One region of the Iodobacter fluviatilis genome, then DNA from elsewhere that is predicted to be linked to it. Evidence: riboswitches for the same ligand, from Rfam matches in the RefSeq annotation. Region 1 holds a riboswitch; the other holds the start of a gene.
What was found. A riboswitch is a leader RNA that binds a small molecule or an ion and turns the genes downstream of it on or off. The one in region 1 is predicted to bind thiamine pyrophosphate.

Region 1 (8,297 bases):
TACCACACCAGCCGAGCCACCCTCTGCGGCCACCGTGTGGCTACGCATTGGGTAAACCTTAGAAAGCAAAGCCACCGTTTGACTTGGATTAGCCTCGGCAGCAGCAATGGCTGCCCGCAAACCCGCCCCGCCCGCACCCACAATCACCACATCCGCTTTATATACCCGCATACCACTCCCGCTTACGCCTCAGCGAATAAAACCTGAAGCTACATAATGTAGGACGATTTAGCAGGGTGCCGCTTGATCCTGATCACAGAGCTGGCGCTTAGGTAAGTGTCAGCATTAAATCTCTTACGTCAGGCATAAACAATCATGCCTGGTAAAAACTGAGCAATGACTTTTTTTGGGAAATATGTAGCGTTTTAAGAAGGAGTGGCCGTTTGTTTGCAGTGCCAAATAGACTACGAGTGGGTTGCCTACCGTGAAGTGGCTTTTGCCACGCGCGTCTTTACGTAAAAACGCCGCTACCCATTGCAGGATAAACGGCGTTTTTCATTAAACGGGGTACTACCCAATTGAATTACTTTAGAGGTTTAGAGGCCAATGGGTTGCCACCCAATGCATTAGAAATATCAGCAATCGCCTTTTGCGCACGCACGCTATTGCCTGCGCTATCCAAAGGTGGGGAGATTACCGCAATGCCAAACTTACCTGGGGAGACGGCCATAATGCCGCCGCCTACGCCACTTTTTGCCGGCAAGCCGGTTCTATACAGCCATTTTCCAGAGTCGTCATACAGGCCGGCAGTCGCCATGACGGCTAAAATCTCTGGCACGTTTTCAGTTTTAACGACTTGCTTGCCAGTGAGTGGATTTTTACCCCCATTTGCCAGTGTACCCGCCATTATCGCCAAGTCTTTGGCATTAACGCCAACAGAGCATTGGCGTGTATAGATGTCAGTGGCGCGATCTGGGTTGGACTTGATCTTGCCGTAAGCGTACATTAAACGACCAATTGCTTGGTTGCGCTGGTTGCTTTCGGCCTCTGATTGGTAAACGTCGCTGAGTACCGTTAGCTGCCGGCCTGCGAAGTCATTATAAAATCCAGAAATTTTGCCCCAGATTTCATCATAAGTTTCACCCTTTACCATGCTGGTTGCAGTGATGGCACCGGGATTAACCATGGCATTCATTTCTGCGCCTTTGTTTTGCTCAATAGCAACAATAGAATTAAACGCTTGGCCCGTGGCATCTACACCTTGGTTATTAAAAATGGAATCAGCCCCCGATTCTTCAATTACCTTTGCCATAGTAAACACTTTAGAAATCGATTGAATAGAAACTTCAGTTGTTACATCGCCCTTGGTATAAACCTTCCCATCTGCAGTCACTAAAACAATGCCATAAATTTTGGAATCGACTTTAGCTAAAGCAGGGATATAGTCAGCATTTTTGCCTTCTTGCAAACCTTTGTAATTATCATAAGCGGCATTAAGTGCTGCTTCGACATCGGATTGCTTAAATAAATCTCTCGCCTGCGTTACGCCGCTCAGTGCTAGCGCCAGTGTTACGGCTAAAATGCTGCTACGGTTTTTCATCGTGCAATTCCTTGTTTACATTTCTTTTGGACGAAAGATACAGGGTCAATATACCAACAAGCTTACAAGAAAAATGAGCATTAATTCTCTTACATGATCTTGGATAAAAAGGTATATAAACATGTCTAAGCGCTAAAAAAACATACAAAGTAGATGGAAATACTCGGAGTCGATTGAAAAATGTGCACTAATACCACTACAGGTAACATAGGAAAAAAGCATAAAAATAGCAAAAAAAAAGTAAAAATTAGCTGCGTTCAAACCCCGTAAGAAAGCAGCCTGTAGTAATCATATGAACGCTTACAAAAATTATTGCACATACTTTTTTTGGCATTACAAAAGCAATGCATTTAGCCTCATAAACGCTTTGTAATTACGACAAAGGCATTGTCGTGCCTTTATTAAAATCGGCAACATGCGAAAATTAAACCGAAACCCCCAGCTATGCTCCGCCAGTATTTTGCTTTTTTTGATGCTGATTATTAACCTAGAAATAAGAGCGTTTTTGCTATTAACGGAATTGATTAGTGCAGAGGTTCTACTTGTTTTTATCAGTACACAATTACACCTCTACTGGCTTTATTCATTATCCCGCCGAAGCAAAGCCATTGAGTGGTATATTCATATATTGGCAAAGCTATTCAACTATTTTTTTTGTTTTATGAGATGTTATTTCGCCGCCAATGTATATCCACCCTGCCTTATATCGTAATGGGCAAGGCAATATCGATTAGGGAGCGCACCAAGAAATTCAATTCTTGCGCATAAAACCAACCGCTTTAAACATAGAGATGCCGTATCACCCATTATTTGGAGGCTGCAATATTCAGTGCTAGGCTTTTTTTTGATGCGGAGCACGCAATGCTTGCCTATATGCGCGCTACGGCGGCTTTTGCAGGCAAAATGCACTCATAGGCTACGGCATGGTAAGCGTAGAGATGAATTGATGATCAGATAAACCCCACCTCTCACGCGGGGTTTAAGTTGGCCTTGGCTCCAAACAAAGCGGCAGTGAATGCTTGAAACGGATCATAGAGTGGTAGCCTTTATGCTAGGCCTCGATGGCTATCACACTGAAGCGGCCATTAAGCAAACAAATGGGGCGGCCGCCAGACAACCTCACGCCCTATTCAGCATCCAAGGTAATCACCGGCCGCAGTGTGGCGCGAATTGTAGCGACATCAGGCATAGAGTTGGCCTGCCAGCGAATCACACGAATGCCTGCGGCGGTCAGTGCGCGATCTTTTTTTGTATCTGCAATGATGCGATCCTGTCGCTGATGCGTAGCATCATCCAGCTCGATCACCGCCACAATACTGGAATCTTGATTGCACACCACAAAATCAGCACTCATGCGATTAATACGATTGAGCCAAGCGCGATAGTTATGGCCTTTTTTAACCCCAAGCAAGCAAGAGAGCTGCACCTGAGCCAGTACAATATGTTCGGGCATGGCTTGCAAGATGCGAAAGTACAGTACTTGCTCTGGCTTGGAGAGTGGGCTTTTGGCATAAAACGGCCAAACGCCCTCCTCGTTTGCGCCCTTGGCCTTTAAGTACGACAAAGCCATCAGTACGGCAAAAATCAGCAATAAAAGCAGGATAAGTTTCATGGTTTTCTCTGCAAGATACGTTGTGAGGTATGGGTGGTATTGTAAGACCATGTTAAGAAAAATCGTTCAAATCAAATTCCGCACAATAAAAAAGAGCGCTCCAAGCGCTAATTCCGTTCACTTAAGATCAGATTTATAGATTTTTAGAGCGGGATAGCGCTGGGAAAGGGCTTTCACGCCCTAATCGTTGTTTCGGGAGGAATTATTTCGGAATTGTGCACGGGCTATTCGTCGACAGCCAACCCTACTCATATTGCAAATAACCCAGCGCCATTTGAAAGCTCAAGTCGGCCGCTGCGCCCGCCTATTTAACCACCTCTGACCTCTCCAAACGAACCAAGTTGTAAGCCAATACGCCCCCCAAAAAAACTTCTTGCCACACAGTGGCAGGTGTCCCGCTCATCGTCCAACAAGGACTGCTTTAATGCTCGATTACTGGTTTCAATTCGCTCATCTACCCCAACCAAACGGAAGAAAGTGCGGCACACTGTTTTCACGCACTACATCGTGTTTGCCCAGTTAAAATCAAAACGATTTTGACGGACATTAACAGCCAATTTACGGATCGTTTTACCAGCAAAGAGAAGGTGCCGCGCGGGCAGTATCGCTATAGAAGTACGGATACAAACTCAACCTGAATGATTGACTAAACGTGTTTATGAATGCTCGAAACTGTGCCACGATTTTATCTCATGTGAAGGCATCCATATTTAGCACCTCACCTAACATGTCTACCGCCATTAATTTAGCCACCGCAAATAAAATAGTGAGTTTTCTCGTTACTTCAAATGTCACCACAACGCATGAAAATGCTGTACTGGTCCTATTCCCTGTCCTACTTGTAATTGATCTGCAGCGGCAATCGCAGCCAGTAGGTAGTTTTTTGCGGCTTGCATGGTGCTGGGCCAGTCTGGGTGCTTGGGCCGCAGAGCAGCCAATGCGGCAGATAGAGTGCAGCCGGTGCCGTGGGTGTGCTGGGTCGGGATACGCTGCGCGGCAAAGCGGGTAAATCCTGCAGGGGTGATAAGCCAATCAGGACTCTCATTGCCACCTAAATGCCCCCCTTTCATGAGCACGGCTTGTGCGCCCATTTGCAGCAAGGCGCGGCCTTGGTCTTGCATTTGCTGCTCGGTTTGCGCTTGCGTGCCACCCAGCAGCGCGGCGGCTTCTGGTAAGTTGGGGGTAATTAAGTCGGCTAGCGGCAGCAACTCATCTCGGATCCCTGCTATCGCTTCAGGTAAAAGCAACGGATGGCCGCCTTTGGCGATCATCACGGTATCAAGCACCACGCAGGCAGGGCGATGCTGGCGTAAGCCACGCGCCACTGCAGCGACAATTTCTGCATTGGCCAGCATGCCAATCTTTACGCTATTTACGCGGATATCTGCCAGAACGGCATCGAGCTGCGCCAGCACAAAGTCAGGCGGCACGGCAAGAACGGCGTGCACACCTTGGGTGTTTTGTGCGGTTAGCGCCGTAATCACGCTCATGCCGTAAGCGCCTAGTGCTGAAAAAGTTTTTAAATCGGCTTGAATCCCCGCTCCGCCGCCAGAATCAGAGCCAGCAATTGTCAGTGCATTAACGATCATATGTCGCGCCCTCCCGCCGCAAAGCACGCGCCGCCTGCCGCGGATTAGCTTGGCCACAAATGGCCGAAACCACGGCCACGCCATCGGCACCCGCCGCACGCAAACCGGCTACTTGCCCCAAGCCAATACCGCCAATCGCCACGGCAGGCAGGGTTTTACCCTGCATCAGCTTGGCAAACTCATTTAAGCCAATGACTGGGGACGCGTCTAATTTGGTGCCGGTGGCATACACCGGCCCTACACCGATGTAATCAACTAAGCCCTGCGGCACGGCGTGGATATGCGCGGCATTTGAGGCCGACAAACCCAAAATTTTATTTGGCCCAATTAACTGCCGGGCCATCTCTGGCGCAATATCTTGCTGGCCCACATGCACTCCGGCTGCATCCACCAACAGCGCTACATCGATATGGTCATTAATAATCAAGGGTATATTCAATGGTTCCAGCGCATTCTTAAGCGCTTGAGCCGCCACCACCCACTGACGTTTTTTCCATCTAGGCGCGCGCAGCTGCACGATACTAACCCCGCCCGCCACGGCGGCTAAGGCAGTTGCTACCATGCCCTGTTCGCCACCACATAAATCAGGATCTAACACTAAATAAAGCGACAAATTAAAAGGATGTTTCATTCATCAGCCGCCTTTAACATGGCAGGTTGCATGATATATAACGCGTCTAAAAACGCGGGGAGAAAGGTACCTGGGCCATCACAAGCCGATTCAGCGCGCTCTCCAGCGATCGCCATCACGGCGCAGGCAGCAGCAACCGCAGCAAGCCGGTCTGACGCGCCAGCTACAAAAGCAGCAACAACGGCAGACAAGGCGCAGCCCGTACCTACCACGTAGGTCATCAAAACATGGCCCCAAGGAACCGCCCAAGTGACTTCACCATCGCTTACATAATCCACCTCGCCCGTTACCACCACAATCGCGCCGGTTTGCTGGGCCAGCCGCTTTGCAGCAGCAATGGCAGATGCAGATTGCGCCGTGCTATCTACACCCTTACCGCTAGCGAACTCACCTGCCAAGCACATAATTTCTGAGGCATTGCCCCTAATTGCCGCTGGCTTTTGTTGCATTAAAACGTGCAAAGCATCGGTTCGGTAAGCCAAAACGCCTGCCGCCACAGGGTCTAACACCCAAGGCGTATCTGCTGCATTGGCTGCGACTACCGCAGCTTGCATCACCGCTAGTCGCGCAGGATAAAGCGTGCCGACATTAATCAATAGCGCATCGGCCATCGATGCAAAGTCGGCAACTTCTGCTTCGGCTACGATCATTGCGGGGGATGCACCAAGTGCGAGCAATACATTTGCCGTGATTGATTGCACCACTTCATTGGTCAGGCAGTGCACCAAGGGTGCTGAGGCGCGCAGGCGTTCTAGCTCTTCGCCAACGCGGCGCAAAGGAAATTGGGGAATAAGAGAGATGGTGTGCAAGTCAGACATTTAAGTTCCTTGGCAGGCGCAGGCGGCCCATCAAGAATGGCCGACATCCCTACGCTGGCATTATCCAGATCAGGTCACGGGTATTTCTCAGCCGCATTTACTTACGGCACCCCGAGTCAGACAGTCATTTTGCGCATAAAGCCAATGACAAACAAGCGTAAAAGATCAAACTTGCAACAAAAGTGCCGCACAAAACCTATAGATACTAGGGCCTGTTGACGTTTTATTAGCCCATTTTTGGGGCGGAACGAAAGTTAAAAATCGCTCATGGCACTCGTACCATGCCGCCATTTTCTCCTTGTTCAGCCCCAAAACCGGGCCAAACGCAGCCGTGAATGAAACGTCAACAGACACTAAGTAAATCGGGCTACTTTTTGTCTTGTAATGCCGCCTGATGACTCAGGTGCATTGCCAAATGCGCTTTAACGCGACTTAACACCAAGGGCAGGCATAATGGCTTGGTCATATAGTCTACTGCGCCCAATTCCATGCCTAAGATCTCATCTTCTGCTTCATTACGAGCCGACATAAAGATGATAGGAATATGGCAAAGCGCTGGATTGGCCTTGATTTGCCGGCAGGTTTCATAACCATCCATTTCTGGCATCAAAATATCCAATAAAATTAGCTGGGGCAGCGGTGCATTAGCCAATATTTTTAGCGCCTCTACGCCATTTTGAGCAGTAATTACCTGAAATTCATTTTTTAACATACGATCAATCAACAACAAATTCATGGGCGTATCATCGACCGCCATCACCGTAGAGGCGTTATTCACCTGAAGCTCTACCTCATCACTACTTGGTTTTACCCCATCTAAAGCCACTATTAAATCCACTAGAAAGCTCACTAAAGTCGAAGAAAATGCTTCTAACATAGGCTTACACATTGGATCTGTTGGACGATAGCGGATAACATTTTCTAATTCAGCGGCCAACTCGGCTAATTCTGCTGCACCAATACTGCCCGCTACGGATTTACTGCTATGTAATAAACGCTCGGCGGTGCTGTAGTCTTTCTCCTCTAAAGCGAGGCTCACCTCTGCAACAATGGCGGATTGACCATGAATAAATTTCCTGAGCATTTCCAAATACAAAGACTCTTTTCCTAGCACCCGGCGCAGGCCATTACTTACATCAAGGCCTGCAACATTGAGCAACTCTAATTTGCTTTTTAATATAAAGGGTTTGTTTTCCAGTGCCATAGGCGCATTTATTTTATTTGCATTTTCAGGGCGTGGCTTTATCCAGCGCAATAAAGCCGACCATAAATAATTAGGCTCGATGGGTTTAGAAACATGATCATTCATTCCTGCAGAAAAACAACGCTCTTGATCTATTTTCATCGCATTAGCGGTCATCGCCACAATGGGTAAATTGGCATGTTGCGGGCATAGCCTAATTTGCATCGTGGCCTCTAACCCATCCATAACCGGCATTTGCATATCCATTAAAACCAAGTCGAAACTAGCTTGTTGAATCTTTTGCAATGCTTGTTGGCCGTTTTCGGCCAAATCAACGATAAAGCCCGCGTCTTGCAATAAATCGATTGCAACCTGTTGATTTAAATCGTTGTCTTCTACCAATAAAATACGCGCACCTTGAATGCTAGATAAATCAATTTCTAGCGTATGCGTATTTAATATAGAAAAAGAAACATTATCGTTAGCACCGCCCAAAACCCGCATGGTGGTATCAAATAATTGCGATGCGCTTACTGGCTTAATTAATACATCATCGATCAAATTAATGGGGCTTTCACTGAATACCTCATCCCGCCCATAAGCGGTGACCACCACTAATTGAGGCGGAGCTTGTATAGCTAATGCTTGAATAGCTCTAGCCGTTTCGCCTCCATCCATCTGGGGCATACGCCAATCTAAAAACACCACAGCGAAAGGCAAGCCAGCTGCATCGGCCCGTGCCACCTCGACCACGGCGGCTTGCCCAGAGGTCACCACAGTCGGCCTAAAAGTCATGGTGCGCAATAAAGCCGCCAAAACACGCGCGGCTTCTTCTTGATCATCCACCACCAGCACAGCTTTATCACGTAAATCAATGTTAGGCACTAAGGGGCGGGGCACCAAACCACTTATTTGTAAGCGAGT
Region 2 (8,297 bases), 1.7 Mb from region 1:
CTTTGGCTTCATCTAATTTAGCAATTTCATATTGCTTAGACATCAACTCAAATAGTGTTTCTTGGTATTTCACATCACGCATTTTGCGAATGTAATCCAAACCAATTCCTGGCGCTTTGCTCTTAGCGATGAGCACATCTTCATTCTCATCCCCGCCCTTGCTCATATCTACCAGCTGGGTTTGCAGGCTATCAAGCTCCGCCTTGGCTCTTTGTAATTCAGGATTATTCTCAGTAGCAAAATTACGCATGGCATTCAGCTGCACTTGCTTGGCCGATACTCTGGCACGTAAAGCAGCAACTGCTTCTATCGCCACTTTGCCCTGCTCATTGAGCTGCAACACACCGGTTTTTTCCTGTAACTGCCTTAAGGCAACTTCTGCGTCGGCCAGCTCTTTTTTAGCCGTAACAATCTGCCCTTCAAAAAACTGACGGCGCTGCGCTGCTTCAGTCACAGCCAACACCTTACTTAAATTACGTAGCTCTTCTACATAGGCATTAGCAATGGCAGCCGCCAGTTTTGGGTCTTTATCCTCTACCGTAATCGAAATCAAACCATCTTTACCGCTAGCAATCTTGCTGCTGCCCTCAAGGGCAAGCAAGGTTTCACCCGCTGTTTCAGTTTCGTATACCGATTGCAACTTAAAACGCTCGACCAGTTTTTCTTCCAAACGGCGGCTTTGCATCATGGCGATATAAATATCATTCGGGCTTTTCATCCCCAACGCCGCACCTGCGCCCCCCGCCAATCCACCCAATGATGCCAACATCGCCGATGCAGAAGACTGCTGTTGTTGTGGTGGCAAAATAGTTGTTTTGGCTTCAAAAATAGGCGTGGCGACTAAGCCATACACTAAAGCTAAAATGCCAAACACAATAGGCAGGCCAAAAATTAATTTTTTATGCTTGGCCAGTACGATTAATAAATCAATCAGGCTGATTTCATCGTCCTGATCGTTTTCTTGGGTAATTACTTTGTTTTCCATGGGCTCTAATCGTTATTGTTGTTTTCGTAGGACGGGTGCAAGCCGCGAACAAAGCTGAAAAATACGCTGGGTTCACCCGCCCTACAATGATTCAATCTTTGTCATTGTGCCGTAGCACGACAAATGGCTAAGTAGATAAAAGGGGGATTCCCTCCGTCCTAGCCGTCTATAAATCACCTAATACTTTAATCCCCGCCAAGCCAGTACCAAAGTTAGCCAAGATTTGCGTCCAATCCAGCGCATTCTTCACAAAACCAGTACGGTCAAACTTCTCTGGCACCACAATTACATCACCCGGCAGGGACTCTACGCTTTTGAATGAGCGCGAAAGTAAGCCAAACTGCTTGGCACTCACCACCGAGCCATCTGCACGCACCACAAAAATGCTGTCGCTATCCGCACTTTCGGTCGGTCCGCCTGCCAGCGCAAGGTAATCTCCCACACTGCGGTTTTTGCTAAAGATAAAGGCATTATTGCGGCTAAATACCGAACCCATCACCGCCACAGTGCTCGATCTCGAAGGGATAAAGACCCGATCACCATCTTCCAACGCTACTTCAGGAATATCTGCAACCTTGCCGCTTTCTGGGTTTAAGCCCAGCACCACGCGACCATCGGCCTTAGTGGTACGGATTTTCTGCGCGAGGAGTTTTTGCTGATCAGCCTGAATCGTTGCTGCTTTTACGCCACCTTCATTCAAAGCATTTTGCGCCTGCTGCCCTGCCGATGTTTGCGCATTACGCTCCACATAATCGGCCAAGCGCTCGAGCTCATCCTGTTGCTTCTTACGCACTTCATCACGCGAGAACTCTGCACCATAAAGATAAGCACTGGACGTTAAGCCACCGATGCGATCGATCAAGGTCGCCAGCGTTTCGCCTTCGCTCACCTGATAAATACCTGGCGTACCGACTTCACCTTCGATATGCACAAAGCGGTTTTTTTGCTGGGTAGAGACGCGGATATCGGTCTTAGAAAAAACATGAATCACATCCCCCTTCGCCAGCAGCTTATCCTGTGACGCATCACGTTTTAATACCACCGCCCCCAGATTAAACGGCACCAGTGTTGTTGTGCTATCCAGCTCATTCGTGCGCTCGATCGCAGCGTAATTCCAGTTAATTTCCTGTTGGTTGCCGCGTAAAGCGCCTAAAAGTGTGCGGTCTACTTTACGCTTGGGCAGTGTTTGTTGCTGGTTAAAAGTATTCTGAGGATTCAGCATTTGCATGCTTTGCTGCTGTTTTTGAAGCTCTTGCTGGTCTTCTTCTTCCTGAATATCTTTGCTGCTGGCGGTTTTATCCTGATATTTATTTTCCCAGAAGCGCGGCGCGATCAGCATGTCTTTGCTGGTGATTAAATCGCTCACCTTCATACCCTCAAACCACGGCATACGCACCGACTGCGCCACATTGCCACGCAGAGAAACCATATCGTCAATTTTTTGGCTGAGCGCATAGAGCTGCACCACATCGCCACCGCGCACGACAAAACCAGCAGCTTTAGCTAACTCAACGGATTCTACTTTGCGTGATTTTTGCGCAACCACACGCTCGATCGAGACCTTGCCATCTAGCGCAAAATTACCTGCACCACCGGCCCAAGAGATCAAATCTTGTAGATTCTCGCCTGCCTTCACTTCATAAATGGCCGGTACTTTTACGCTACCGGAAATCGCGGCCTGTCCGCCCACGGGCGGCACATACACCACATCGCCACCTTGCAACATCAAATCGTGGCTCTTATCGCCTTTCAGCAGCAAATCATATAAATCGAACTCATTCACCACTTTGCCAGCGCGCTTCACCTGAATCTTACGTAAAGATCCATTGGCGGATGGCCCGCCCGCAGCAAACAGCGCATTCACCACCGTAGACAGCGATCCAAGGCTATAGCTGCCCGGGTTTTGTGCAAAACCCACCACAAAAACTTGCACACTTTTAAGCTGGCCCATCGTAACGGCCAGATCAAAATTACGATAAACCTTGCCCACTTCGCGGCTTAAATGCTGCTTAAGCGCGCCAAACGGAATGCCAACCACGCTGACATTGCCAACACGCGGAATAAACACCGCGCCAGAGCGATCTACTTTAAGCTGTAAATCAGCATCGAGCTGCCCCCAAAGGCGAACTGAAAAATTATCACCTACACCAATCAAGTAATCTGCTGAAACTGGTGCGGCTTCAAAAGGCGAATAGCTAGCTTGCTGCATCTGAAAGATTTGCTGGCCAAAAATCGGTAGCGGCAGATTGGCACTGCTACAGAGGTATTTCTGGAAATCATTCAACGGCAGCGATGGTGCCTTGTATTTACTATTTTTATCCAAAGTGAACTTGCCGCTCACATCATCACAGCTCACCGGTGCCATTGGCATTTGCGGGGTAAAATTTCTGCTCTGCGGGTTTTGCTGATTTTGCTGCCCCTGCTGATTCTGCTGATTCTGCGGCACACCCTGCTGTGGATAGCCCAAGGTAGCACCTTGGCTTGGCAACGCACTTTGATTCATTAATGCAGACGGATCATCCGGCATTGTTTGGCAATCGCCAGAGCCTGATAAACACGTCGCAGACCACGCAGGACCCGCTAAAAGCAGCGAAAGTGAAATAACAGCGGAGCTTCTGGATAAATTCATGGTTAGTAATGTCTTATGAAAGGCAAGGGGTGCGGACAAACAAGCGGGGAGACTATAACAACTCAACGTACTCTATGGAAGCCATTGAGACTTAAAAACAATTCATATGGCATATATAAATTGCTTTTGCGACTTCATTTTCATTTCAAGTAAACCTTATTAATATCTTGCCATGGTCAAATCCACCTCTTCAGCCCAACGCGCAATCCCTCCATTCAAATTAATGACATTAGCAAAACCTTGGCGTTCCAAAAAAGAAGCAACTTGATAACTACGCATTCCATGATGACAAATCACTACAATCGTCGCTTCATCATCCAGCTCGTTAAAGCGGCTAGGAATAGTATTCATTGAAACTAATTGGCTGCCATCAATATGACAAATCTCATACTCAGTGGCTTCACGCACATCCAATAACAATGGGTTTGGCCGCGAGGTATCGCTTAGCCATTGAGATAACTCAAGCGGGTTAATCTGTTGCATATAAGCCCCTGATATAAATAACGCGGCCAATTAGACCGCACTATTTTCAATTTATTAAAATGCAAATGTTGTTTTTTCTACAGCATTTTTTAAGCGTGGCAAATTGTATTCAAATAATTTATTTTCAGCAAAACTACCCTGATCCACACAGGTAAACAGCGTTGCCGACATAATTGGTAATTCACCCACAACAGCAATCAAACGCCCGCCCACCGCCAGCTGATCTTTTAGGCTAGCAGGAACCTCGGCTAAAGACCCCGTGACAATAATTGCATTAAATGGGCCTTGCTTTTGTGCCGCTGCCAGAGCATCGCCTTGGCTTACAGTGGCATTTTTAATCCCCGCCGCCGCCAAATTGGCGCGGGCGGTTTCTACTAGCGCCGCATCAATTTCTACGCCATACACATGCGCCACTAAGCCCGCTGCCAGCGCCATCAAATAACCCGTGCCTGCGCCCACCACCAACACCTTATCGCTTACTTGCGGATCGATATCTTGCAGCAGCTTGGCTTCCATCTTAGGGGCCAGCATTTGTGCGCCATTTGCCAGCGGCAGCTCGATATCTACAAAGGCCAGCTCTTTTTTGTCGAGCGGCACAAAGTCTTCGCGCTTCACCGCCAATACACGGTTGAGCACCTTTTGATCCAGCACATCCCAAGGGCGAATTTGCTGCTCTACTAATAAATAACGTGCGTTTTCCCAATCCATTTTTATCACCTCAAAGCGAGCTGGGATCAAACCCAGCGTTTGAAAATTTTTGCAATTATCCCACAGACCAAGCCCAGTGTGGTTATAGAGCCTAAGATCACGAGCGGATAAGAACAAAGATAAGTAAATAACAGCGTCATTCCCGCATGCCTTTGGCGGAAATCCAGCGGGATGACTGGATCCCCGATAAAAACGCTCGAGGATGACGACTTCCCCACCCCCCCCACTCCCACTCCCACTCCCACTCACACTCACACTCACACTCCCCACTCCCCACTAACCTTGATACAAATCAGCAGCGCCCTATCTTAAATTTGCTGTTTGCTGGTTTTTTATATACCTTCTCTGCTTTATCGCTAGGGGTTCTGTGCCAGATTTAGGCGCGGATGAGAAATACCCTCTGAACCTGATTCGGTTAATACCGGCGTAGGGAAGCGAGCGGTTGCCCTCATTCCGCTCAACCCGCGCCTTTGTGGAGTAGAGCATGAACGCAAAAGCACAGTTTTTAGCCTCAACCGCCGTCGTCGACGACGCAGCCATCCAGCCACTCCCCAATTCACGCAAAATTTACGTCACCGGCTCACGCAGCGACATCCGTGTGCCTATGCGTGAAATCAGCCAGGCCGACACCCCGCTACAAATGAGTATCAGCGGCGCAACAGAAAAAAACCCACCTATCTTTGTTTATGATTGCTCCGGCCCTTACTCTGATCCAGATACAAAGGTAGACGTGCGCAAAGGGCTTGAAGCCATTCGTAGCACATGGATTAGCGAACGCAATGATACTGAGCGACTTAGCCAGCTCACCAGCGAATATGGCCGCATGCGCGAGGCCGATCCCAAGCTAGATGAATTACGCTTTGAATTAAAACGTCAGCCCCGCGTTGCCAAAGATGGCGCAAACGTCAGCCAAATGCATTACGCCCGTAAAGGCATCATCACGCCAGAAATGGAATACGTGGCGATTCGTGAAAACATGAATCGTGCGGCCTATTTGCAAAGCCTGCGTGACAGCAGCCCAACCGGCGAAAAAATGCTGGCGATGATGAATCGTCAGCATAAGGGGCAAAACTACGGCGCAGTGATGCCGGATGAAATCACCCCAGAATTTGTACGCAGCGAAATCGCCTGTGGCCGCGCCATTATCCCCAATAACATCAACCACCCAGAATCAGAGCCGATGATTATTGGCCGTAATTTCTTGGTCAAGATTAACGGCAATATCGGCAACTCTGCCGTCAGCTCCAGCATTAGTGAAGAAGTAGAAAAAATGACTTGGGGTATTCGCTGGGGTGCAGACACCATTATGGATCTATCCACAGGCAAAAATATCCACGAAACGCGTGAGTGGATTCTACGTAATAGCCCCGTGCCGATCGGCACTGTTCCTATCTACCAAGCGCTCGAAAAAGTAAATGGCAAGGCCGAAGATCTGACTTGGGAAATTTTTAAAGACACGCTGATCGAGCAAGCCGAGCAAGGCGTGGATTATTTCACCATCCACGCGGGTGTCTTACTGCGCTACGTGCCAATGACCGCAGGCCGTATGACTGGCATTGTTAGCCGTGGTGGCTCGATTATGGCGAAATGGTGTTTGGCTCATCATCAAGAAAGCTTTCTTTACACCCATTTTGCAGACATCTGCGAAATCATGAAAAAATACGACGTGGCCTTCAGTTTGGGCGATGGCCTGCGTCCTGGCTCGATTTGGGATGCCAACGATGAAGCGCAGCTAGGCGAGCTAAAAACACTGGGTGAGCTGACGCAAATCGCTTGGCAGCACGATGTACAAGTGATGATCGAAGGCCCTGGCCATGTGCCGATGCAATTGATTAAAGAAAACATGGATTTAGAACTAGATTGGTGCCATGAAGCGCCCTTCTACACCCTAGGGCCGCTGACTACCGATATCGCCCCCGGCTACGATCACATCACCTCCGCCATTGGCGCGGCGCAAATTGGCTGGTACGGCTGCGCCATGCTTTGCTATGTCACGCCGAAAGAGCATTTGGGCCTGCCCAATAAAGATGATGTGAAAGAAGGCATCATTACTTACAAGCTGGCAGCACACGCTGCGGATCTTGCCAAGGGCCACCCCGGCGCGCAGATTCGCGACAACGCGCTATCCAAGGCGCGCTTTGAATTCCGCTGGGAAGACCAGTTTAATCTGGGCCTAGATCCGGATCGCGCACGCGCTTACCACGATGAGACCATGCCAAAAGACAGCGGCAAAGTGGCGCACTTTTGCTCGATGTGCGGCCCGCATTTCTGCTCAATGAAAATCACCCAAGACGTGCGTGAATTTGCAGCCAAGCAAGGGATTGCCGAAGCGGACGCCAATCAGATCGGCATGCAAACCAAATCGATTGAATTTATCAAAAAAGGCGCAGAGGTTTACCACAAGGCTTAATTAAAAGAGCTTAGGGAGTGGGGAGCAGGGGAGTGGGGAGTCGGAAAATCAAACCCGCCACGCCCCTACTCCCCACTATCGACTATCGACTCCCCGCCTCACCCCAAAAAAACATGCTAGTCTCGCCTGCCTTACTCCTTGCCCACAAATCCCATGCAACTCCCTTACTTTCTACTCGCCCTTATCATTGGCCTCATTGTTCCGCTGCAATCGGCCGTCAACAATCAATTAAAAGGCATCATTGGTGGCAGCACGCTGCTGGCGGCGCTTTTGTCTTTTTCTATAGGCACACTCACGTTGGCGCTATGCGCTATTTTAAGCGGGCAAAAGTGGGCAGGATTAAGCCAACTAGGCCAAGTTTCTTGGTGGCAGCTTACCGGAGGCTTAATGGGTGCATTGTTTGTCTTTGGCACCACCTTGCTTGCGCCTCGAATTGGCGTGGCGGCGATGGTTTCCTTAATTGTGGCGGGGCAAATTATCGCCTCCTTACTTTTTGATCGCTTCGGCATTTTAGGCCTGCCTATGCGCGAAATTGGCAGCCTGCGCATCTTAGGTGCAGTGTTTATTGCTGTTGGAGTGCTCTTAGTTAATTTTGGCCCTCTACTCGCAAAACGTTAATCCATCAAAACAAAATAATCTGATAACAACAGTACCGCCTTAGCTTTTAAACCATGTAAACATGGCATAGGCTAGAATGACTTTTCTGCCTCGTGATCGAGATCCAATATGGATGACAATCAATTTCCAGTTACCACACCCGTCAAGTCAGATTCTAATACCATTGCGGCGCTAACTTGGGTAGGGGGAATTTTCTTTGGTTTTATCCCTTCACTCATCGTTTTTTTACTTAAAAAAGACGATCCTTTTGTATTAGAGCATGCAAAAGAGGCGCTTAATTGGTCGATTACGGTGATGATAGGCTATGCCATTAGTGCAGTATTAACCGTTATTTTAGTGGGCTTTTTAGGCATATTTTTACTTGGGCTGGCCAATGTGGTGTTTTGCATTATTGCCGCCATCACGGCCAGTAAAGGCGAAGCCTACCGCCTGCCTTATGTACTTCGCTTAATCAAATAAGCGCT

Region 2: another riboswitch for thiamine pyrophosphate. It lies ahead of thiC (phosphomethylpyrimidine synthase ThiC); the one in region 1 lies ahead of thiM (hydroxyethylthiazole kinase).

What each region holds. Positions count from the first base shown of each region.
Region 1 covers NZ_CP025781.1:4,127,985-4,136,281, forward strand. The annotation lists gene frdA (fumarate reductase (quinol) flavoprotein subunit) at 1-171, opposite strand, end outside; gene glsA (glutaminase A) at 524-1,540, opposite strand; gene C1H71_RS18345 (DUF2726 domain-containing protein) at 2,667-3,152, opposite strand; gene thiD (bifunctional hydroxymethylpyrimidine kinase/phosphomethylpyrimidine kinase) at 3,944-4,741, opposite strand; gene thiE (thiamine phosphate synthase) at 4,731-5,372, opposite strand; gene thiM (hydroxyethylthiazole kinase) at 5,369-6,190, opposite strand; TPP riboswitch at 6,220-6,314, opposite strand; gene C1H71_RS18365 (response regulator) at 6,558-8,258, opposite strand.
Region 2 covers NZ_CP025781.1:1,353,565-1,361,861, forward strand. The annotation lists gene C1H71_RS05885 (GumC family protein) at 1-985, opposite strand, end outside; gene C1H71_RS05890 (SLBB domain-containing protein) at 1,152-3,614, opposite strand; gene C1H71_RS05895 (rhodanese-like domain-containing protein) at 3,774-4,097, opposite strand; gene C1H71_RS05900 (protein-L-isoaspartate O-methyltransferase family protein) at 4,152-4,805, opposite strand; TPP riboswitch at 5,154-5,255, shown strand; gene thiC (phosphomethylpyrimidine synthase ThiC) at 5,290-7,215, shown strand; gene C1H71_RS05910 (DMT family transporter) at 7,369-7,833, shown strand; gene C1H71_RS05915 (DUF4870 domain-containing protein) at 7,942-8,292, shown strand.